Regions from separate parts of the Paenarthrobacter sp. NEAU-H11 genome, predicted to be linked through region 2. Evidence: riboswitches for the same ligand, from Rfam matches in the RefSeq annotation. Region 2 holds a riboswitch; each other region holds the start of a gene.

Region 1 (5,758 bases), 310 kb from region 2:
ATCGCTGACCGCGGAACTGCCGGCGACGGCGGCGCACATTGCGCTGATGAAGCCGCTCCTGGACGTCCGGCACCAACTCGGCGACGAGGACTTCCAGCGGGAATTCGTGCGCCGGGTCTACGCCACGGACCTGCAGCACCCGGTCACCGTGGAAGAGAAGCGGTCCGCCCGGCGGCTCCGGCTGCAGGTGCCGTCGTGGGAAGCTCCGCTGCACATCGTGCCGGGCGTGCCTACGCTCGTCCTCACGGGCGGCTGGGAGCCGCTCTACGAAGAGATCGCGGGCTACCTCCGGGAGACCGGCGCCCTCCACCGCACTGCGGCGGGAGGGCACCGGCCCCAGGATTCAGTAGAGGGGGACCGCATCATCCGCTCGTTCATCGGCGATGCCAGCCGGGTCCGGGCACGCGCCTCCTGACGCCCTAGCTTCCGGCGGCAACACGGGGCTCCGGCAGGTACACCTTGCCGCCGGCTGCCCGGAATTCCTCGCTTTTCCCCTTCATCCCCGCGGCCGCCGCCAGGGCCGCCTGCGACTCCGCCGAGCCAAATTCGTCCCGGATGTCCTGGCTGATCCTCATGGAGCAGAACTTGGGACCGCACATGGAACAGAAGTGCGCGGTCTTGGCAGGTTCTGCGGGCAGGGTCTCATCATGGAAGGCTTCCGCCGTGACCGGGTCCAGGGACAGCGCGAACTGGTCGCGCCAGCGGAATTCGAAGCGTGCCTTGGACAGCGCATCATCGCGCTCGTGCGCCCCCGGGTGGCCCTTGGCAAGGTCTGCCGCGTGTGCGGCGATCTTGTAGGTGATCACCCCGGTCTTGACGTCGTCCTTGTTGGGCAGCCCCAGGTGTTCCTTCGGGGTGACATAGCAGAGCATGGCAGTGCCGTAGCGTGCGATCTCCGTGGCACCGATGGCCGAGGTGATGTGGTCGTAGCCCGGTGCAACGTCGGTAACCAGGGGCCCGAGTGTGTAGAACGGCGCACCCTTGCACAGCTCCTGCTGGCGCTCTACGTTCTCGCGGACCAGGTGGAACGGGATGTGCCCCGGACCTTCCACCATCACCTGCACGTCGAATTCCCAGGCGCGCGCCGTCAGCTCAGCCAGTGTGTCCAGTTCGGCGAACTGGGCAGCGTCGTTGGCATCCGCCGTCGCCCCTGGCCGCAGCCCGTCACCCAGGGAGAAGGCGACGTCGTACTTCGCGAAGATTTCGCACAGCTCATCGAAGTGCGTGTAGAGGAAGTTTTCCTGGTGGTGGGCCAGGCACCAGCCTGCCATGATCGAACCGCCGCGGGACACGATGCCTGTCACCCGGTTGGCTGTCAGGGGCACGTAACGCAGCAGGACGCCGGCGTGGATGGTCATGTAATCCACACCCTGCTCGCACTGTTCAATGACGGTGTCGCGGAAGATCTCCCAGGTAAGGGCATTGGCTTCCCCGTTGACCTTCTCGAGGGCCTGGTAGATGGGGACGGTGCCGATGGGGACGGGGGAGTTGCGGAGGATCCATTCGCGGGTGGTGTGGATGTCATCGCCGGTGGAAAGGTCCATGACGGTGTCGGCGCCCCACTGCGTTGCCCACTGCAGTTTGTCCACCTCCTCCGCGATGGAACTGGTAACGGCCGAGTTGCCGATGTTGGCGTTGATTTTCACCAGGAAGGCCTTGCCGATAATCATCGGCTCGGACTCGGGGTGGTTGATGTTGCTGGGGATGATGGCGCGGCCCGCGGCCAGCTCGCTGCGGACCAGTTCAACATCGCAGTTCTCGCGCAGCGCCACAAAGCGCATCTCCGGGGTGATCACGCCCTGCCGCGCGTAGTGCATCTGCGTCACGGTCCTGCCGTCGACGGCGCGGCGGGGCACCGGGCGCGCTCCCTTCCACTCGGCGCTGGCGGCGCCGCGGCGGACAGCCGAGCGGCCGTCGTCGAGCAGGTTCCGTTCCCTGCCGCTGTACGCCTCGGTGTCTCCGCGTGCTTCGATCCAGTCCGTCCGGAAGGGCGGGAGGCCGATGACGGGGTCGCTGCCAGGTCCCGCCGTCCGGTAGGTCCGGAACGGCCTGTTCGGCGTCCCGTTCGGGGAAGGTTCCAGCGCAATCTCCGTCACCGGGACCCTGATCCCCGTGCCGGCATCCTCAAGGTAGGCCAGTGAATGGGATTTCAGGGACTGGGTCACCGGTGGCTGGTTGCCGGCTGCTCCCATGGCCGGACGGTCTTGGGCAGGGTTCAGCTGTGCATTTTGTGTACTCAAGGAATACTCACTTCCTTCGCCGGCATTACCCGGACAGGTTCAACGGTCGCAGGCTGCGTCAGCCCGATCTCAGCCCCTGCAGGGGCACCCGTGTGGTCAAGATGTAAGCTACCACACGCCCCCGGAAGGGCGGCGTCACATTTGCGGGTGCTAGCCTGACCGGGCATCGAAAGGAAGCCCGATGGCAGACATCATTCACTTTCGCGGACCCGTCCTGACCGCACCGGACCGGGTACGCCATGGACTCTGGTCGGTGGACGGCAAGCTCACGTTCAGCCGGCCAACTGCCCCTCCGGCGCGGGAGCTCGGCGGCTGGGTGCTGCCGGGATTCGCTGACGCCCACTGCCACATCGGACTGGGCCCCGCCGGCCCGGTCGAACCCGCCCTTGCACGGGAACAGGCGCTGGCTGACCTCAACGCCGGAACCCTGCTGGTCCGCGACGCCGGCTCACCTGCCGATACCCGCTGGATGCAGGGCGGCCGGGACTTTCCGGTGCTGATCCGGGCAGGACGGCATGTGGCCCGCACGCGCCGCTACCTGCGCGGCTTTGCGGCGGAGGTCGAACCCGACGGGCTCGTGGAGGCCGTGCGGAAGCAAGCACGCGACGGCGACGGCTGGGTCAAACTGGTGGGCGACTGGATCGACCGGAGCGCCGGCGACCTCGCGCCCTCCTTTCCTGCCGCCGTCGTCCGTGACGCTGTCCAGGCTGCCCATGATGAAGGTGCCCGGGTCACGGCGCATTGCTTCGCCGAGGACACCCTGGACCAGATGCTGGACGCCGACATTGACTGCATTGAGCACGCCACGGGGCTGCTGCCCCGCCACCTGCCCCGGTTCGTGGAGCAGGGCGTGCCGATCGTGCCCACCCTCATCAACATCGCTACCTTTCCTGACATAGCGGAGCAGGCAGACGCCAAGTTTCCGCGCTACGCCGCCCACATGCGCGCCCTGTGGGAACGCAGGCTGGAACGGGTGGCGGAGGCCCATTCCGCCGGCGTACGCATCTTTGCCGGGACGGACGCAGGCAGCGTGGTCCGCCACGGGAGGATCGCAGATGAGATCCTCGCCCTGCACGGGGCCGGCCTGCCCATGCCTGCGGCCCTGGATGCCGCCTGCTGGGCAGCCCGCACGTGGCTGGGAGCGGACAACCTGGAGGAAGGCGCGCGGGCCGACGTCGTGGTGTGCCGCGAAGACCCGCGGACCACCCCGGAAACGATCAGGGCGCTGGAACACGTGGTGCTGGGCGGCCGCATCATCCGCTGAGTTATTTTAGGCCGCCACTTGGAATAAATTGAAGCTTCAAGTAATTTTAATATGTGACAGGCCGCCGACGGGACGGCCTCCAATACAAGGAGCCTTCAAATGACCGACGCAGCCGCCCGCCAGGATCTCCTTCCTGCCGACCTCGCCATGGGCACCGTGATGCTCAAGGTGGGCGACATGAAGGTCATGACCGATTACTACCAGCGGGCCCTCGGCCTGGAGGTCGTCGCGGAGCAGGACGGCGGGCTCTACCTCGGCCGGCTGCAGAAACCGCTGGTGCACCTGGCTCCCGCTCCGGGCCTGACGCTTCCGGGCCGGGGAGAGGCCGGCCTCTTCCACACCGCGCTGCTGTTCGAGAACCAGGCAGACCTGGCCGCGACCATCGCCACGGCCGCGCAGTTTGAACCCCGTTCCTTCACCGGCAGCGCAGACCACCTTGTCAGCGAGGCCTTCTACTTCACCGACCCCGAAGGCAACGGGATCGAACTCTACTGGGACCGGCCGCGCAGCAGTTGGTCCTGGAACGGCACTGACGTGGTGATGGACAGCCTGGCCCTTCCGCCGCAGCGCTATTTGGAGCAGCACCTCACTGAGGAGTCCCTGGAACGCCAGCGGGGAACCGTTGCGGGCGTGGGCCATGTGCACCTCCAGGTGGGCGACGTCCAGACCGCCCGCGACTTCTACGTGGGGACCCTCGGCTTCGAAAAGACCGCAGGCTGGCACGGCCAGGCCCTGTTCGTCTCGGCGGGCCGCTACCACCACCACATGGCAATGAACGTATGGAACAGCCGCGGCGCGGGGCCGCGCAAGGACACCCTCGGCCTGGGTGAGGTCCTCATCGAAGTGCCGTCGGGGGACGACGTCGGCGCCCTCGCCGACCGGCTCAAGGTTGCCGGTGTTGCCGCCCACCACACCGGAGCCGAACTCCGGTTCGAGGATCCGTGGCGCAACAGGATCCGGGTGGCAGTCCGCTGACCGGCGCACTCCCGGACAGGGGCTGCGTGCCGCCGCAGGGGTTGTCCGCCGGCTGGTACCGCCGGGAAAGCCCGGCGGTACCTGTACTAGGCTGAAACCGAACTGCCGGGCAGCGCGCGCTGCATCCCGGCGGGCCGCACCGTCAACGGAATGAGGGCACTTCCCATGGGCTTCACCGAAATCTTTGTTGCCACCCACGACGCCGCACTGAAGCGCGGCGGCATCCTGGACAAGGGCGGCAGCGCCCCTGCCGGCGACGCGGTCCGGATCCCGGGAATCAGCGACTTTGAAGTGGAGCAACTGGGCGACCTGGCCGGCACTGCCGTCCATGCCGGCGGGGCAGACTATGAGCTGACCATGGTGGACGTGGCGAGCGATTCGCTCCTTGCGGTTCCGCCCGCGATGGTGCGTGCCCTGGCCGACCTGCTCTCCTATGAAACCGAAGGGGAGGGCGACGTCCTCGACGACGTCGCTGAGCAGTGGGCGGCGCAGGATGACATGCCCTTCGATGCCGCCCAGGCGCGCACCTACGTGCGGCAGCTCGCTGAAATGGCCAGCGGAATCGCCGACTCGGAACGCACCGGCCTCTACGTCTGGTCCGCCTGAGCCGTTCCTGCCCCGTCTGTCCGGGCGGGGCGGGGCCGCGCCAGGACGTGTCAAGTCGAAATCCGAACGCTGATCTGGCACAATAAACAGGTACTCGATCTGCGTGGCCCCTCTCTCCGCGTCAGGATCCTGTCCTTCGAGCCCGCAAGTATGGCCCGCCCCACGGGTGCAGAAAGCCGGGTTCACCCCCTTTTCTGAAACAGGAGTGACCACAACAGTGGCCGTAAAGATTCGCCTTAAGCGCTTTGGCAAGATGCGCGCACCGTACTACCGCATCGTCGTCGCGGACTCACGCACCAAGCGTGACGGCCGTGCCATCGAAGAAATCGGCAAGTACCACCCCACCGAAGAGCCCTCATTCATCGAGGTCAACTCCGAGCGTGCGCAGTACTGGCTGTCCGTCGGCGCCCAGCCGTCCGAGCAGGTCGCCGCGATCCTCAAGATCACCGGTGACTGGCAGAAGTTCAAGGGCCTGCCGGGCCAGGAAGGCACCCTGAAGACCAAGTCTGAGAAGGCTGCCTTCGTTGCCCCGGAAAAGGGTTCCGTGATCATCCCGGAAGCCATCACCAAGAAGGCATCCAAGTCTGATGCAGCCGAAGCACCCGCCGAGGCCGAAGCAGAGACCACCGAGGCTGAGTAGATTGCTGGCAGAAGCGCTGGAACACCTGGTCCG
Region 2 (5,758 bases):
CTGCAGGTCGTTGGCCACCTGAACCGCCAGTTCACGGGTGGGGACGATGACCAGTGCCTGCGGTGCACCCGGGACGGCAAGCTTTTCGTAGCCGGCGTCGTCCCGGCCCACTACCCGCTGCAGGGCGGGGATGCCGAAGCCCAGGGTCTTGCCTGTGCCGGTCTTGGCCTGGCCGATGATGTCGTGTCCGGAGAGGGCAACCGGCAGGGTCATGGCCTGGATGGGGAAGGGGTGGGTAATGCCGGCGTCGGCCAGGGACTCCACGATGTCGGCGCGGACGTTGAAGTCCGCGAAGGACTTCTCCTCAATCTCGTGCGGCTTCTCGTCGGAGATGATGGTTTCTTCGGGCTCAAGCGTTTCGGTGCCGGAGTCGTCCGTCAGAAGCTGGTGGGTATGCAATTCACTCACGTGGAGTTTCCTTATTCATTTGGGCAATGGCGCTGCCTGCTCAACGGGCCGGCCGGCAGGCCGTTCCGGAGCACGCTCAGGCGCGCAAGCAATTCCAGTGGAAGCCGATCGCGGGCTATCTTTATGCTGGCACTGGTGACCAGCGGGTGGTTCTCAAGATCGCGTAGGGGCGGGCTTGTTGGTTTCAAATCAAGGAAATCAACGACCGGGCATCCATTTCTACCTCTTCAGTCTAGCCGCAAGGGCACCGAAATCCGGCCTTTGCCCGCACTGCGGGCCGGATATGCCACAAAAACGCCCCGGGTCACGGCGCCTTCGGCACCAGCTCGAAATGCACTTCACGGGTAGCGATGTCCGAGGACATGAGGCGCACCCGGACCTTGGTTCCGGCCTCCAGTTCACCGGCGCAGCGCGCTGTCACTGCAGGTTCGGCGATCTGGATGATCCCGGAACCGCCGTTGCCGTTCTTGCCGTTGCCGTTTTTGCCCTTGCCGTTGCCGTTCCGGCTCATGCCGCCGTTCCCGTTCTCCTTCTGGGGCTTCGACCCTGAAATCACGATCGCGTCGAACTCCTGTCCGATGTGGTTGATCAACAGTGCCGCCTCCACCGTGTCCAGCGCCATTCGCTCCATCCGGGACGCCAGCTGGTCCGAGCCCGCCATGATCTCGGGAAGCGACGGCAGGGCGTCCCGCACCCATGCGGGCACCTCGCCGCCATTGCTCAAGGCCTCGCAGGTGACCAGCACGAAGCGGTCCACCAGGCGGCGAAGCGGGGCGGTGGTATGGGCGTACGCGGCGCCGATGGCGGACTGAACGGCGTCATCCGGGACAGTGCCGTCAAAGGCCGTATAGGCGGCCCCACGGAAGAGCATCCCTGCGGAGTGGAGGATTGCGAGCTGGCGGGGATGGGTGGGGTCCAGGCTGCGGAGGTATTCGCCGTAACTGACTTCGCCGTCCCAGGGCTTTCCGAGGGCCTCTGTCTGCAGCCGGAAATGGTTCAGGGAACGCTCGTCCGGGGCCGGCATGGTGCGCAGGATGCCCACTTTCCCGGCCAGCATGAGCTGTGCGGCTGCCATGCCGGTCATCAGCGATATCTGTGCGTTCCAGTCCTCCACGGGCAGCTGCGGGGCGGCGGCAATCCGGTAGCCGCCGTCGGGAAGCTGGACAATCTCCTGGTCCGGCATGTTCAGGCTGGCACCCTCCCGGGCGCGCTCCAGCTCCACGCGCTTGAGCCCCACCTCTTTAAGGAGGCGCAGCACAGGGGAAGGGCTGCCGGCGTCCAGTTCCGCCTGGGCGCCTTTGTAGCTGAGCTTGGTGCGGCTGCGCATCCGGGCACGCCGCACGGCCACGGCCGTGACCTCCGCGTCAACGTCAAGACGGAAGTCCCACACGAACGCGGAACAGTCCTGTCCCGGCAGGAGGCTTCCCGCCCCCTCGCTGATGACTTCGGGATGCAGCGGTATGCGGCCGTCCGGCGTGTAAAAAGTCTGTCCCCGACGCCGCGTCTCAGCGTCCAGCGGCCCGCCCGGAGTAACAAACGCCGGCACGTCGGCGATGGCATAGAGAACGTGGTAGCCGTTGCCGTCCCGCTCGATGAACAGCGCCTGGTCCAGGTCGGTGGACGATGCCGGATCGATGGTAATGAATTCAACGAAAGTCAGGTCATGGGACGGCAGTTGCAATGCGGACACCGCGGCCTCGGCGTCCTTCACGGCATCATCAGGGTAGGCGCCCGGCAGCTCAAGCTCACTCCGGAGCGCGCCCAGCGCCGCTTCGAGTGCGTTGGTGTGCTCGTGGACATTGGGGGCCAGCCGATGGTGTGACACGAAAATCAGCGTAGCCCGAATTTCGTCAATAGTGCACGGAAGCGGCCCGGAGAGGCACGGCAGTTCCGGCGCGGGATTATGGGCGGGCGGCGTCCAGGGCGCTGAGGAGCGAAGCGGCGGCCGCGGCCGGATCGTCAGCCTCGGTAATGGCCCGCACCACCACGATTCGGCGTGCGCCGGCTTCCACCACATCTTCGACGTTGGAGTGGTCGATGCCGCCAATCGCGAACCAAGGGACACCGCCGTCGGGCGTGTCCTCCTGCCCGTCCGCCCCGGCAACAGCCGTGGCGGCGTACCTCACCAGGTCAAGCCCGACGGCGGCCCGTCCGGGCTTGGTGGGTGTTGCCCAGAGCGGCCCCACGCAGAAGTAGTCCAGCGCCGAGGGGCCGGCGGCGGCAGCCAGGGCGGCGTCCACCTGCTCCGGGCTGTGGCTGGACAGGCCGATGGCCGCGTTGCCGTTCAACAGCGTCCGGGCCGCCTTGAGGGGCAGGTCCTTTTGGCCGATATGGAACACCGGGGCTCCGGACAGCACGGCGATGTCCGCCCTGTCATTCACCGCCCACAGCCGGCCGTGCCGCACCGCCGATTCCTTGAGTACGGCCAGGAGCTCCAGCTCCTCGGCGGCTTCGATGGACTTGTCCCGCAGCTGGATGATGTCCACCCCGCCCGCGAAGGCGGCATCGACGAACTGCGCGAAATCGCCCCGCTCCCGGCGCGCGTCCGTGCAGAGGTAGAGGCGTGCGGCCTGCACGCCGGAACTGCCTTCGGCGTTGAGAAAGGCGTCGGTAGCCGGGACGGGGGATGCAGCGGCAGGAGGGTGGGACACATTCATGGGTGCCAGCCTAGTTCCTCTACACTGGGCCTCGTACTGCGGGAGCCGCGGCAGCTGTCATAAAGCGCCGGGCTGAGAGGGCGTCAGAGCCGACCGCTTGACCTGATCCGGCTAATACCGGCGTAGGGAAGGAGACACTTATGCCCAATGCGCTCGACGCCCCGTACCGGCCCGCGCCCGGCTCCGCACTCAAGGCCGACGTTGCGGTCATCGGCGGGGGAGTCATCGGCCACGGCATCGCCTGGGAGGCGAGGCGGTCCGGACATTCAGCGGTGGTAATCGATGACGCCCCCGGCTCCGGTGCCAGCTGGGCCGCGGCGGGGATGCTTGCCCCGGTGAGCGAACTGCATTACCAGGAGGAGGACCTCCTGGAGCTCATGCTGGAGGCCTCCGGGCGCTGGCCGGGTTTCGCCGCTGGCCTTGCCGCGGCTGCCGGTTCGGATCCCGGGTATCTTACGACGCCGACCCTCGCCGTGGGTGCCGACGCTGCGGACCGGCAGGCGCTGCTGGACCTGCGCGAGGTGCAGCAGGCCCATGGACTGACGGTTGAGCCCCTCACCATCCGTGAAGCCCGGCGCCGGGAGCCGCTGTTGAGCCCGGCCATTGCCTCGGCGCTGAATACACCGGCGGACCACCAGGTGGACCCCAGGCTGCTGGTCGCCTGCTTCCGCCGTGCCCTGGCCCGGCACGCCGGCGGAACCGGCGGAAGCTTCGTGGCCGGAGCCGCCGAGGGCTACGCCGTGCCGGACCGGGCAGCGGGCCTGCTCTGGCGGGACGGAGCCGTCGCCGGTGTCACGCTGGAGGGCGGAGGAACGGTGGCGGCCAGGGAGACCGTAGTGGCCAACGGACTGCACGCTGCGGCCCTGACCGGGCTGCCGGAAAAGCTGCACCTGCCGTTGCGGCCGGTCCACGGTGACATCCTTCGCCTCGCCGTCCCCGCCCACCTCCAGCCGCTGCTGACCTCCACCGTCCGCGGACTGGTCCGCGGGATCCCTGTGTACATCGTCCCCCGGCAGGACGGCACCGTGGTGATCGGGGCAACGCAGCGTGAGGACGCACTGGGGAAGGACAGCGGAACCAGCGCGGGGGCAGTGTCGGCAGGGGGCGTCTACCAGTTGCTGCGCGACGCCCAGGTCCTGGTGCCTGCGGTGGCGGAACTTGAGCTGCTGGAATGCACAGCCCGGGCCCGTCCCGGCACACCTGACAACGCCCCGCTGCTCGGGCGGGTCTCTCTGGAGGACGGCCCTTCAGGGCAAAGCCGCGTGGAAGGGCTCATCATTGCCACCGGCTTCTTCCGCCACGGCGTCCTCCTCACCCCGGCAGCGGCGGCGATATGCCGGGACCTGCTCGAAGGCAGGGAGGACCCCCGCTGGGCACCCTTCAATCCCGGCCGCTTTTCCGGCGTCGCCGTTCGGCCTGCTGCAGCGGCCACCCTACCCAACCCCAAGGAGACAGCATGAACATCACCCTGAACGGAACCGGACATACAGTCGCCGACGGCGCGTCCATCACCACGCTCGTCACCGAGGTCACCGGCCGCGCACTGGCCGCTGACGGCCACGCAACCGACGGCCGGAAATTGGGCGTCGCCGTTGCGCGCAACGCCCAGGTGGTGCCCCGGAGCCAATGGTTCGCTACCGCACTCTCCGAGGGTGACGACGTCGAACTTGTCACGGCAGTACAGGGAGGCTGAACACCATGACGGAAACCCGCAGCACCCTCGACGGCACCCGGCCGGACCTTCATGATCCCCTGGTGATCGACGGCGTCGCGCTCGCGTCCCGGCTCATCATGGGCACGGGCGGCGCGCCCAGCCTTGACGGCCTCGGCGCCGCGCTCCTGGCCTCCGGCACCTCCCTCACCACCGTGGCCATGCGCCGCTATTCACCCCAGGAGGCAGGCTCGCTTTTCCAGCTCCTCCTGGACCACGGCATCAAGGTCCTGCCCAACACGGCGGGGTGCTTCACTGCCCGGGACGCCGTCCTCACCGCGGAGCTCGCCAGGGAGGCCCTGGAAACCGACTGGGTGAAGCTGGAAGTCATCGCTGACGAACACACCCTCCTGCCGGATGCCGTGGAACTCGTGGACGCCACCGAACAGCTGGTCAACCGGGGGTTCAAGGTTTTTGCGTACACCAATGACGACCCCGTCCTGGCGCTTCGGCTCGAGAACCTGGGAGCTACCGCGGTCATGCCGCTCGGCTCGCCCATTGGCACCGGCCTGGGCATCCTCAACCCGCACAACATCGAGCTCATCGTGTCCCGGGCCTCGGTTCCGGTGGTGCTGGATGCGGGAATCGGCACGGCGTCCGACGCCGCCCTCGCGATGGAACTCGGATGTGATGCCGTGCTCCTGGCCACGGCGGTGACCCGGGCACAGGACCCGGCCATGATGGGCGCCGCCTTCAAGCACGCCGTCATCGCAGGTAGGCTGGCGAAAGCGGCAGGTCGCATACCTCGCCGTGAACACGCGCTGGCGTCGTCGGCGATGGAAGGCCGGGCCGAGTTCCTGTAGGGCCCGCTTTCCGCCGGCCGGCGCCTTGATTCAAGGAGCAGCAGTGGCCGGCAAAGACGCCCTTCCCCCGGAACGAATCGACGAAGCCTTGGCTGGACTGCCTGATTGGCGGGCCGACAATGGCGGATTGGTCTCTGTCTTCAAGATGCCGACGGCGGTTGCCGCACTTGAGCTGATTG
Region 3 (5,758 bases), on a different contig from region 2:
AAACCCACCAGGGCAATATCCGCAATTGACTTCAGTTCCAGCACAATGTCGCTGGACTCGCCTTCGATGCCGAGGAGGGCAAAGCCGGGAGCGCGGCGCTTCTGCGAAGAGAGCGCGGCGTTGCCCAGGCCGCCGATGCCGCCCGCCGCCGCCACGTACTCGGTGCCTTCGCCCACGAGGTCGGCGAGGACGGTGCCGTCCTTGGACTTGACCACCGTGCCGTCCGGAACGGGCAGGATGAGCGTCTCGCCGTTCTTGCCGCCGCGCCAGTCCCCCATGCCCGGGCCGCCGTTGGTGGCGTGGCGGTGGGGCGCGTGGTGGTAGTCAAGGAGCGTGGTGGTCTGGTGGTCCACGCGAAGGATCACGTCGCCGCCGTTGCCGCCGTTGCCGCCGTCGGGACCACCCAGCGGCTTGAACTTCTCACGGTGGACGGAGACGCACCCGTGGCCGCCGGTACCGCCGGATACGTGCAGTACTACCCGGTCTACAAAGCTGGCCACGTGGATCTCCTCAGTGCTGTTTCCTGGACACCCAAGGGCGCCAAGACGATTGTAATGCGGTTAAAAGAACAGTGGAGCGGACCACATGGCCCGCTCCACCGCTTCAGAACTGGTTGTTACTCTGCAGCTGCAGCAGCAACGATGTTGACGACGCGACGACCGCGGCGGGTGCCGAATTCAACGGCGCCCGGGGTCAGGGCGAACAGGGTGTCGTCGCCGCCGCGGCCAACGCCGGCGCCCGGGTGGAAGTGGGTGCCGCGCTGGCGGACGATGATCTCGCCTGCGGAAACTACCTGGCCGCCGAAGCGCTTGACGCCGAGGTACTGTGCGTTGGAGTCACGACCGTTGCGAGTGGAGCTCGCGCCCTTTTTATGTGCCATCTGAAATGCCTGCCTCTAAATTCTGGGGAATCTGCTGAAAAACCTGAACAGTAACGGAAGGTTACTTGATACCAGTGATCTTGACCTTGGTCAGTTCCTGGCGGTGACCCTGGCGCTTCTTGTAACCGGTCTTGTTCTTGAACTTCTGGATCACAATCTTAGGACCACGGAGGTCCTGGAGGATCTCAGCCGTAACAGTTACCTTGGCCAGGTCAGCAGCGGCGGAGGTGACCTTGTCACCATCAACCAGGAGCAGTGCGGGCAGCTGAATGGTGCTGCCAGCTCCACCGGCGACGCGGTTCAGGGTAACGAAGTCTCCAACGGAAACCTTCTCTTGGCGGCCGCCTGCGCGGACAATCGCGTACACCACTTGGGAACTCACTTCTCTCGACGTTTATTACAAATTTGCGTGCGGAACCCGGTTCCATAATTGGTTGGGCTCTCGCTGTGCCTCAACGCCGTGGGGTCATAACCCAAGTGTTGGCGTAAGCACCGAAGATCTAGAATACGCTAGTTTTGGCTTCGGCCGCAAATGAGGCTGGTTCCGGCGGGTTGTCTGTGATAGGTACCACAACACATTTCCCTGGCCGGGGGGGTGCCCCACCATAGTACCGGCGCGGCGGCCGTCCGGACGTCAGGAATGAAGGCGCGGCGCGTCGAAAAATTCAACTTCCAGGCGGCAGGACTGCCTGAATGCCGTGGCCATGGCATCCTTCTCATGCGCCGGAGCGGTGCGCCCCGCACTGTCCACAATGGCAACCGCCCTGCGGGTGGCCGCGGCGAAGTCCTCATCCGCGTATGTGCGCAGCCACTCCGCGTAGGGATGGCCCGCCGGCTCCCCGGCAGCCACGAACTGTGCGTGGAGCGTTTTGCCCACCTCCGCGTACAGCCAGAAGCAGGGCAGGACGGCTGCCGCCAGCACGGCATAACTGCCCGACGCCGATGCCGCCACCAGGTGGTCCACGTAGGACTTGGTCACGGGTCCCAGCTGCGGCTCAACGGTCCGGGTACTGAGCCAGGAGCGGTGCAGTTCAGACTCGACCTCCAGGCATTGCGCGGCGGAACGTGCCCAGAAGAGTTGCTCTGCCTCGGTGGGGGCCAGGGCACTTGTCCGCGCGAGCACCCGTGAATAACCGTTGAGGTAGATGGCGTCCTGGGCCAGGTAGTAGCCAAACTGTTTCTCGGCCAGGTCGCCGGAGGCCAGGTCCCGGATAAACGCCAGGGAGTAGATGGCTTCCAGGTGCTCCTCCGCTTCAGCCCACAGCCGCGCCGCGAAGCTGCCTTCAGCAGGCTCCGGCTGAAGGTGGTGGAAGTGGTGGACTGGTCCGTTGCCCGTACCCACCTCCAGCGACTCCGAGGCCTCCAGCGCGCCGGACAGCCAGGGCTTGACCTCCCGGAGGGCTGCCTCCCAGTCCCCCAGCCGCACCTGGACTGTGGCCATGGCTGATGACAGTGAACAACCGGTGCCGTGGCTGTTCAGCGTTGCCACCCGCTTGCCCGGGACCACCACCACGTCCTGGCCAAGCGTGCCTGCAGTGTCGACAAGGGCGTCGGGGCATTCGTCCCCGGCCAGGTGTCCGCCCTTCACAAGCACCGTCGCCCCGGTGGCGGAAGAGAGCTCTCGGCCCTGTTCCAGGGCGCCTTCCCAGCTCTCCTGCACGTTCCCGCCCACCAGCATGGCAAGTTCAGCCAGGTTGGGCGTGATGAGGTGCGCCAGCGGCAGCAGCTCGCGAAGTGCGGCTTCGGCGGATTCCTGCAGGAGCCGGTCACCGCTGGTGGCCACCATGACAGGGTCCAAAACCACGACGCCGGGACGGACTTTTTCGAGCCACGCCCGGACAGCTTCGATCACCGCGACATCACCCAGCATCCCGATTTTCACGGCGTCGATGCTGATGTCCTCACTGAGCGCGTCAAGTTGCCGGGTGAGGAAGGCAGCAGGGGGTACGTGGACGCCGCGTACGCCGCGGGTGTTTTGTGCGGTGAGGGCAGTGATGGCGGCCATTCCGTAGCCGCCGTGGGCCGCGATGCTTTTCAGGTCCGCCTGGACGCCGGCTCCGCCGGACGGATCCGAGCCCGCGATCGAGAGGACCCGGGGCACGTGCCGCCGCTGGCCGGACTGTGCTGCAGGGGCAGGGGCGCCCTGAGGGGTGGCAGCGGGCAATTCGAGAGTTGAAGACAAGAGACATCCCTTCGCCGGTGCTAGCCGGACAGGTTCAACGGGTGTGGATCTCAGCCCGCTCTGTGCGCGGCACCCCGTGTCGGTTCACCAGCCTAGCTTTTTTGCGGTACGCAGGGCGAAGGTGACGCAGTGCGACTGGTGCGGCCTTAAATGCCGGATGCCCGGCCGTCCACACGTGGTGGGCGGCCGGGCATCCAGCGTGTCGCGTGCGGTGGCCTAGAGTTCCGAAGCGGGAACCCCGACACCCAGGATGATGGGCTCCGCGGCAGGCTTGGCGTTGCCTGGCGCAGGGGCACCTGCCTGGTCAGCTTCCGGCGCCTTTGCAGAGTGTGAATGCCCTGCCGCCGCGGCGGGGACATTCTCGTGCTGCTCGACGGAGGTCTCGTTGGCCGCACCCTGGGCGCGGCTGGCGCTGCGGTTGCGGCGCGCCCGGCGCGGGCGGGACTGTTCCAGGGTGTGGTCGGAATAGTCCTTTTCGCGCAGCGCATGGGCAGCCTGCAGCGGCTCAGGCCGGACCTGCGGCGACTCCGCCTGCGGTGCCTGGACGTGCTGCGGTGCCTGGACGTGCTGCGGTGCCCGGACCTGCTCCGGTTCCCGCTGCTCCTTTTCCGGCGCCCGCCGTTCGGGCTGACCGGCTGTGGCTTCCGCGGCAGGGGCAGGCTCACCGAGGTGGGCGAAGGCTTCGGCGAGCCGGTCCAGCGTCAGGGCCGGCTTCGGCTGCTGCTCCTCCGCGTGCTCCACGAACGGCAGGGCAACCTTCTCCCCGCCAAAGGTGAGGACGGCGGCAGGCCGGGAGGCGTCGCCGTCGTGCTTCTCAGGTTCCGCCGGCTGGACCTGCGGAGCCTGCCGGGCCGCGGCTACCTCATCGTCGTGCAGGTGGGCGGCGTGTGCTGCCGCAGCAATATTGGCAAGGGCAAGCCTGGTGGCTTCGGCCTTCGCGTGCCGCTCGGCGTCCGTGGGGTCGGGGTGGACCGTGTGCACGTGGAGGGCGGCTGCAGGAGCAGCGTCCACCTGCTGGCCGCCGCGGCCACGGCGGCGCTTCCGGTCAGGACGGACGCCGGGCTGGCTGCTGTCCCCGCGCTGGGCCTCAGCGCGGTGGCTTTCATTCCGGACATCCGGGCGGGCGTCCGAGCGCTGAACGTGGTGTTCGGCCGCCACGATATTGGCCCGGCGGTGCTCCACGGGGTCATCGTGGGTCACCACGCCGCGGCCGGCGCAGGCCTCGCACTGCTCGCCAAACACTTCAAGCAGCCCGGTGCCCATCCGCTTGCGGGTCATCTGCACCAGGCCAAGGGACGTGACTTCGGCAACCTGGTGCTTGGTGCGGTCCCGTCCCAGGCACTCCACCATCCGACGGAGGACGAGGTCGCGGTTCGATTCCAGGACCATGTCGATGAAGTCGATGACGATAATGCCGCCGATATCGCGCAGGCGGAGCTGGCGTACCACTTCCTCCGCAGCTTCCAGGTTGTTCTTGGTGACCGTCTCTTCAAGGTTGCCGCCGCTGCCGGTGAATTTGCCGGTGTTGACATCCACAACAGTCATGGCCTCGGTGCGGTCGATCACCAGCGAGCCGCCGGAGGGCAGGAAGACCTTCCGCTCCAGTGCCTTGTGGATCTGTTCGTCGATCCGCCATGCGCTGAAGATGTCCTGGTCCTTGGTCCACTTCTCGAGGCGCCCCACCAGATCGGGAGCAACGTAGGTGACGTAGGCCTCAATGGTGTCCCAGGCTTCCTCGCCGGAGACGATCAGCTTGGAGAAGTCCTCGTTGAAGACGTCGCGGACCACCTTGATGGTCAGGTCCGGTTCGCCGTACAGCAGTTCCGGAGCAAGGATCTTGGTGGACTTCGACTGGCTTTCGATGCCTTCCCACTGGGCCCGCAGCCGGTTGATGTCGTGGGTCAGCTCTTCCTCGGAGGCGCCTTCCGCAGCGGTCCGGACAATAACGCCGGCCTGCTCGGGGAGGCGGTCCTTGAGGATCCGCTTGAGGCGGTTGCGTTCGACGTCGGGCAGCTTGCGGGAGATGCCGGTCATGGAACCGCCGGGAACGAAGACCAGGTAGCGGCCCGGCAGTGAGATCTGGCTGGTCAGGCGCGCGCCCTTGTGGCCCACGGGGTCCTTGGTGACCTGCACCAGGACGGTGTCGCCGGACTTGAGCGCGTTTTCAATGCGGCGCTGCTTGCCCTCGAGGTTCACGGCCTCCCAGTTGACTTCGCCAGCGTACAGGACGGCGTTGCGGCCGCGTCCGATGTCCACGAAGGCTGCTTCCATGGACGGCAGCACGTTCTGGACCTTGCCCAGGTAGACGTTGCCGATCAGGGAATCCTGCTGGGTCTTGGAGACAAAGTGCTCGGCCAGGACGCCGTCTTCCAGGACGGCAATCTGGATTCTGTCATCGCGCTGGCGCACGATCATCTGGCGGTCCACGGACTCCCGGCGGGCCAGGAACTCGGCTTCGGTGATGACGGTGCGGCGGCGGCCCGTGTCGCGCGATTCGCGGCGGCGCTGCTTCTTGGCCTCCAGGCGGGTGGAGCCCTTGACGCTGGTGACCCGGTTGCTGACCGCGGGTTCTCCCACGGGGCGCGGGGCGCGGACGCGGGTCACCGTGTTGGGGGGATCGTCGTCTCCCCCGCCCGTCAGTTCAAGGTCCTGGTCGCCACGGCGGCGGCGGCGCCGACGGCGGGACGTCACGCCTT
Region 4 (5,758 bases), on a different contig from region 2:
GATCGTCGGGGCCATCATGTCCCTCGGCGCGGCCATCGGCTTGCTGCGGTTCCCCGACCTGCTCAGCCGCATGCATGCCGCCACCAAGCCGCAGGTGCTGGGGCTGTTCCTGCTCCTGGCGTCCATCGGCCTGCAGCTGCGCACCTGGTGGGTGTGGCCTGTGCTGTTGGTGGCGTGGATTTTCCAGCTGCTCACCGTGCCCGTTTCGGCACACATGGTGGGCCGGGCCGGCTACCGCACCAAGCACCTGCACCGCGAGCTCCTCACCTCCGATGAGCTCGAGGCCGTGGTGCAGAAAGCCGCCGCCAAAGCCGCCCGTGAGGACGGTTCCGGCGACGGCTGAACACCGTTCGGCGTGCTGCTAGACGATGTCCTGGCTCTTGGCGAACCGGGTGATGGCGCGCTGGGTGCCACGGTTGGCCAAGACCTGGATGATGGTGCTCACCGAGGCAGAGATCAGGGCGAACGTCAGCGCCGAGTGAAGGCTCGTGGGGACGTCCTCGTGCTTGCCGGTGGGGGGCTTCCGGCCGGTGGTCTTTTCCCAGATGGCGTTGACGAGCTTCGTGCCGACAAAGCCTGCGCCGAGGCTCACGCCAGTGCCGAGCAGCTTGATGAAGAGGTTCATTCCTAGTACTCCTTGCGGGCGGAAAACGGGCTGTCCCTAGCCTAACCGGCGATAGCGGCCGGCCGGTGCAGGCCTTGCTCAGGTTGCCGGAGGTTCCGTCCGGAACTTGATCATCTTGTGCGTCCCATCGCAATAGGGCTTGATGGCTGACGCCCCGCAGCGGCACAGTGCCACGGTTTTCCGTTCACGGGGCAACGGTTCGCCGGAGGGCGTGACGATCTCGAAGTCGCCGCGCACGATCAGCGGACCGTCGGGGCACACCACGATGGAGCTATCGGCGGGTTCCTGGTTCATTATTGCTCCTGCTTAGGTAGCCGGGGTGACGGACGACGGCGGGGGACTGGCGCCGCTCATGCTGCCGCCGGGACTGCCGCCCTGAGTGACGTCCCGCCGTTCTCCCAGGACTGCAGGAGATGGGCAGACAGCCTGCCGTCCACCGCCATGGCTGCCGTGGCACCAAACACTACGTCTCCAAGAAGTCCTGGTTCGGCCTCGACCAGGCCGCCGGCCAGGTCGCGGCCGGCGATCTGCTCGTGGACGGCGTCTGCTTCCACGTGTTCATCGAAATAGTGGGTGACGGCGGCATCGAATCCATGCCGCCGGAAACCGCTCCCGTATAAGCGGTTGGGCTGGGAGGAGGTCATCTCATAGATGGCAAGGTGCCCGGTGATGGCACCCCGCAGCCGGCGGTTCAGCGCGAACAGGGACATCAGGTTCACTGCGGCGAGGGAGACGGCCGGGACGGAATCGACGTAGGCGCCGTATTCGTCCGCCATTCCCAGGCCTCGCAGGGTGCGGGCGAAAAGTGCGCTGTGCATCCGTTCGGGACGTCCGCCGCCGTACTCATCCGCCTGGATTTCCACCAGCGCGGCCTTGGGGCGCCCGGCCAGCCGGGGAATGGCAAAGGTATGGGGATCCGCCTCCTTCAGCTGGTAGATGGACTTATGGATCAGGAATTCCTTGAGCTGGTCCAGGCTGGCCTTCTTTGCCACGTACCGTGAGAGGCTGGGGCCGGTGTCGCGGGCTGCGAGGCTGAACAGGACATCGGCCACGGCATCGCTGGTGGGACGCGAGGCCGCGGGAAGCTCCAGTTCGCCGGCTGCTTCCCGGGCGGCCAGCCTGAGCGCTGACTCGAACGGTTTTTCCAGCAGGCGGCGGACCTGGATCAGTCCCGGCGCCCATTCCCACTCATCGCTGACGCCTTCGAGTCCGCTGTAGTGGAGCTCGTAGAGGCAGAAGAGCGTCAGCTGGAGATCGTCGTCGCCAATGATGTCCGGGGTGGCAGCCAACTGGCCGGTGACCGCCCGGTGCAGCGCCGCGGTTCCGTCATCCAGGGTTCGGTCATCGGCGGTGCGGCCGCAGGGGCGGGTGCCAAGGGTGCCGGGCGCCTCCGTGAGAAGGGCGAACAAGGCGGTGCTGGCAGGACCGCGCGCTTCAGGGATTTTCATAGTGCTCCTTCAGGTGCGGCGTTGGTGCCGGTTCCGTGACATCGTCGCTGAGGCTTCCTGACCGGTTGCCGCTGTCGCCGCTGTTGCTGCTGTCGCTGCTGGCAACGCCTGCGGGAACGGCGGGGCCTCGGGCGGCCAGGATGATGGCCAGCGCAATCATGGCCAGGCCGAGTGCCAGGTGCAGCCAGTCGTCTGCGTTGTTCGCGGGGAGGAAATTGGCAGGCGTGGTGTCGCCCGCAAGGAAGCCGTACAACCACAGGAGCAGGTAGGTCACGCCCCCGTAGATGAGGAAGTTCCTGGCCTGGGGATGCGTCCGCGCCATCAGGACCCCTGCAATCCCGAAGAGCAGGTGGAGCGCGTTGAGGAGAATGGACACTTGGAAGACGCTCAGTAGCAGCGCCCCTGAACCAGGTCCTGCAAGGCCCAACGAGCCATAGTTGGAGGTAACGCCCGGGATGAAGCCCAGGACGCCGAAAAGGACGAAGACTATTCCCGTTCCGAGGGCGGCCTTTTGCAGGCGTGTTCGCGGGCCCGCCAGGCGGGTGCTTGCTGCCATGTCCTGTTCTCCTCAAAACCCGGGAGACAACATAGTAAGCATGATTACTAATAAATGCTAAGCAGCCTTTGTATTCTGCTGCCGGTGGACGTGCGTGCAGTGTGGGTCAGTCCGCCAGCCTTGGCATTAGTCCGCCCCCGCGGAGTGGAGCATTTCGCGCAGGGCTTCGACCACCAGGTCGTGATCCTGCACTTGGGGAAGCCCTGAAACCGTAACGGTGGCCACGGCGCCCACTCCGGTGACGTACAGCGGGAAGGAGCCGCCGTGCGCGGCGTACCGGCCCTGGTCGAACCATCCCTGGTCCTCGATCCGGCCGCCGCGAAGCCGGCCGCGCAATCCCACCAGCAGTGAGGGGACCTCATACCGTGCCGCCGTGCGCTGCTTCGCCCGGATCCAGTGATCGTTATCCGGCGTCGCACCGGGCAGCGCCGCATGGAACAGAACCTGCCCGCCCTTCGTGATGTCAATCGCGATGGGCAGCCCGCGCTCCTTGCCCAGCTCCACGAGGAGCAGTCCCAGGTTCAGGGAGTCGTCGAGGGAGAAGCCTGGAAACTGCAGTTCCCGGACTTCGCCTTCAATCCGGGCGATCAGTGCCGCCAGCGATCCCTCCGGCTGGATGGCATCGGAATCCGGGTCGAAGTCGGTCACATGCGGGGAATTGGCAGCCATGGCCCACAATCTACCCCCGCCGCGGTGTAAACTGGACAACGCCCAACAGGGTATTTCTGCAACGAATCATTTCAAGCAAAAGCAACATTCAACGACAGGGGAGCGCCGCCGTCGGGCATCACTGGCAATGCCAGGATCCGCAGGTGGGCGCTGAGAGTGCGGGCAGCCGCAGACCCTCGAACCTGATCCGGTTAGTACCGGCGCAAGGGAGTCGAGTTCTCGAAGTGCGCGCAGCGGCAGCAGTGCCGGCAGCCGCGTCCACTTTCCCCTCCTGTTCCTCAGGAGGATCACATGGCAACAACAGCAGTCAAGAAGACCAGCAGCAAGTCCTGGCGCGTCGTGGACATCGTGGTGGCGGCCCTCATTGCCATCGCCGGCGGTGTCATTTTCTGGGCCTGGTCCCAGGGCGCGGCCGCAGTGTCCGGCCCCATGAACGCCACCTACCCGCCACTGACCGGCCTGATCGCCGGCGGCTGGATGATCCCGGCCGTGCTGGGCATGCTCATCATTCGCAAGCCCGGCGCCGCGCTGTTCTGTGAGACGGTAGCCGCCACCGGTGAGCTGCTCATGGGGTCCCAGTATGGGGCTTCCGTGCTGTTCTCCGGCTTCGTCCAGGGCCTCGGCGCCGAGATCATCTTCGCCATCTTCGTGTACCGGAAGTTCAACCTGCCCGTGGCACTGCTGGCCGGTGCCGCCGCCGGTCTCTTCTGCGGCCTCAACGACTCCTTCGCTCCGTGGGGCTGGAACATCGCCTACTCCGGCGGGGACAAGCTGGTGTACATCGTCTTCACCGCCATCTCCGGCGCGATCATCGCCGGCGCCCTGTCCTGGATCGCCACCCGGGGGCTGGCCAGGACCGGGGTCCTGAGCTCGTTCGCGTCGCGGAAGGCAGCTACGGAGCCTGTTTTCTCCTGATGTCGGCACCTTCCCGCCAGGGCGCGCCCACCGCAGTGCGTCCCGCCGCCGTCACGGCCCGCGGCTGGGGCTGGCGGCATGCCGGGCGCACCAGGCCGGCGGTCCATGCCCTCGACCTGGACATCCGTCCGGGAGAGCGGGTGCTGCTTTTGGGGCCTTCCGGCGCCGGCAAGTCCACCCTCCTCCATGCTTTGGCGGGGGTCCTGGGGGATGTGAACGACGACGGCGGCGCGGCCGGCGATTCCGACGAGTCGGGTTCGCTGCTGGTTGACGGAGCCTCCCCCCGCGAGCAGCGCGGGCGCGCCGGCCTTATGCAGCAGGATCCCGAGACGCAGGTGGTCCTGTCGCGCGTGGGTGACGACGCCGCCTTCGGCGCCGAGAACCTCGCCGTGCCCCGCCACGCCATCTGGAGCCGCGTGCACGAGGCGCTGGACGACGTCGGACTTTCCCACCTCCCGCTGGACCATCCGACGTCGGTACTCTCCGGCGGGCAGAAACAGCGGCTGGCGCTCGCAGGCATCCTTGCCATGCGTCCCGGCCTGATCCTGCTGGACGAGCCGACGGCCAACCTGGACCCGGCCGGCGTGCTGGAGGTCCGCGACGCCGTGGCGCGGTGCCTGGACAAGACCGGCGCCACCCTGGTGGTGGTGGAGCACAGGGTGTCCGTGTGGAAGGACCTGGTGGACCGGATCGTGGTGCTGCAGCCCGGCACCGACGCGAAGGACGCCGTGCTGCTGGACGGTCCGCCGGACCAGGTGCTCAGGGAGGCCCGGAGCATGCTGATTGCTGCCGGGGTGTGGGTGCCCGGCTATGTTCCGGACACCCGGCTGCGTGCGGCGGATCCAGCCAGCGGGGCGGGTGGCCTCCTGCTCGCTGCCGAGGAACTGGCGGTGTCCCGTGAACGGGCGCGGCGCAGCGGCTTCCGGAAGGTTCCGCCGGTACCCGTGCAGGCAGGTATTTCCGCGCAGGTCCGGGCCGGGCACGCCTTGGCCGTCACGGGGCCGAACGGGGCCGGGAAGTCCACGTTTGCCCTGACGCTTGCCGGGCTCCTGGAGCCCGTGGCCGGCAAGGTTTCGGCCACGCTGGACCTGAGCCGCGGCGCCGGAATAGACCCGTACAAGTGGAAGGCCGATCAGCTCATCGAGCGGATCGGCACCGTGTTCCAGGAACCCGAACACCAGTTCGTCACAGGGAAGGTGCTGGACGAACTGCTGTTTGGCCCCCGGCACCTTGGCCATGGTGAGGAGCGCGTGGACGAACTGCTGGAGCGCCTGCGGCTTACCCATCTTGTGGATGCCAACCCCTACACGCTTTCGGGCGGGGAGAAGCGGCGGCTGTCCGTGGCAACGGTCCTGGCCGCGCATCCCCAGGTGCTGGTCCTGGACGAGCCTACGTTCGGCCAGGACGCCAACACGTGGGCGGAGCTGGCATCGTTCCTGTCCGAGCTGCTGGATGCCGGCACCGCCGTGGTCTCCGTGACCCATGACGCCGAATTCACGGCGGCGCTGGGTGGAACGGAACTGCGGATGGCCGCGGCGGAACCGG

What was found. A riboswitch is a leader RNA that binds a small molecule or an ion and turns the genes downstream of it on or off. The one in region 2 is predicted to bind thiamine pyrophosphate.
Region 1: it holds a riboswitch for thiamine pyrophosphate, as region 2 does, so the genes downstream of both, thiC (phosphomethylpyrimidine synthase ThiC) here and thiO (glycine oxidase ThiO) in region 2, are expected to answer to the same signal.
Region 3: it holds a riboswitch for thiamine pyrophosphate, as region 2 does, so the genes downstream of both, thiD (bifunctional hydroxymethylpyrimidine kinase/phosphomethylpyrimidine kinase) here and thiO (glycine oxidase ThiO) in region 2, are expected to answer to the same signal.
Region 4: it holds a riboswitch for thiamine pyrophosphate, as region 2 does, so the genes downstream of both, ACQ3DC_RS06205 (ECF transporter S component) here and thiO (glycine oxidase ThiO) in region 2, are expected to answer to the same signal.

The regions. Positions count from the first base shown of each region.
Region 1 covers NZ_JBNZGA010000001.1:16,926-22,683, reverse strand. Annotated here, with positions in the region: gene ACQ3DC_RS00125 (alpha/beta fold hydrolase) at 1-415, shown strand, start outside; gene thiC (phosphomethylpyrimidine synthase ThiC) at 420-2,240, opposite strand; TPP riboswitch at 2,235-2,342, opposite strand; gene ACQ3DC_RS00115 (amidohydrolase family protein) at 2,422-3,504, shown strand; gene ACQ3DC_RS00110 (VOC family protein) at 3,604-4,479, shown strand; gene ACQ3DC_RS00105 (hypothetical protein) at 4,645-5,085, shown strand; gene rpsP (30S ribosomal protein S16) at 5,303-5,725, shown strand; gene ACQ3DC_RS00095 (RNA-binding protein) at 5,727-5,758, shown strand, end outside.
Region 2 covers NZ_JBNZGA010000001.1:331,020-336,777, reverse strand. Annotated here, with positions in the region: gene ACQ3DC_RS01520 (DEAD/DEAH box helicase) at 1-408, opposite strand, end outside; gene ACQ3DC_RS01515 (hypothetical protein) at 435-575, shown strand; gene ACQ3DC_RS01510 (RNB domain-containing ribonuclease) at 713-2,233, opposite strand; gene thiE (thiamine phosphate synthase) at 2,310-3,065, opposite strand; TPP riboswitch at 3,094-3,211, shown strand; gene thiO (glycine oxidase ThiO) at 3,206-4,525, shown strand; gene thiS (sulfur carrier protein ThiS) at 4,522-4,758, shown strand; gene ACQ3DC_RS01490 (thiazole synthase) at 4,764-5,579, shown strand; gene ACQ3DC_RS01485 (4a-hydroxytetrahydrobiopterin dehydratase) at 5,623-5,758, shown strand, end outside.
Region 3 covers NZ_JBNZGA010000008.1:138,473-144,230, forward strand. Annotated here, with positions in the region: gene obgE (GTPase ObgE) at 1-500, opposite strand, end outside; gene rpmA (50S ribosomal protein L27) at 617-880, opposite strand; gene rplU (50S ribosomal protein L21) at 942-1,250, opposite strand; gene thiD (bifunctional hydroxymethylpyrimidine kinase/phosphomethylpyrimidine kinase) at 1,515-3,062, opposite strand; TPP riboswitch at 3,052-3,149, opposite strand; gene ACQ3DC_RS12130 (Rne/Rng family ribonuclease) at 3,279-5,758, opposite strand, start outside.
Region 4 covers NZ_JBNZGA010000003.1:309,506-315,263, reverse strand. Annotated here, with positions in the region: gene mnhG (monovalent cation/H(+) antiporter subunit G) at 1-343, shown strand, start outside; gene ACQ3DC_RS06230 (DUF4235 domain-containing protein) at 362-625, opposite strand; gene ACQ3DC_RS06225 (CDGSH iron-sulfur domain-containing protein) at 704-919, opposite strand; gene ACQ3DC_RS06220 (iron-containing redox enzyme family protein) at 976-2,073, opposite strand; gene ACQ3DC_RS06215 (DUF4383 domain-containing protein) at 2,060-2,629, opposite strand; gene ACQ3DC_RS06210 (heme-degrading domain-containing protein) at 2,756-3,298, opposite strand; TPP riboswitch at 3,385-3,525, shown strand; gene ACQ3DC_RS06205 (ECF transporter S component) at 3,590-4,213, shown strand; gene ACQ3DC_RS06200 (ABC transporter ATP-binding protein) at 4,213-5,758, shown strand, end outside.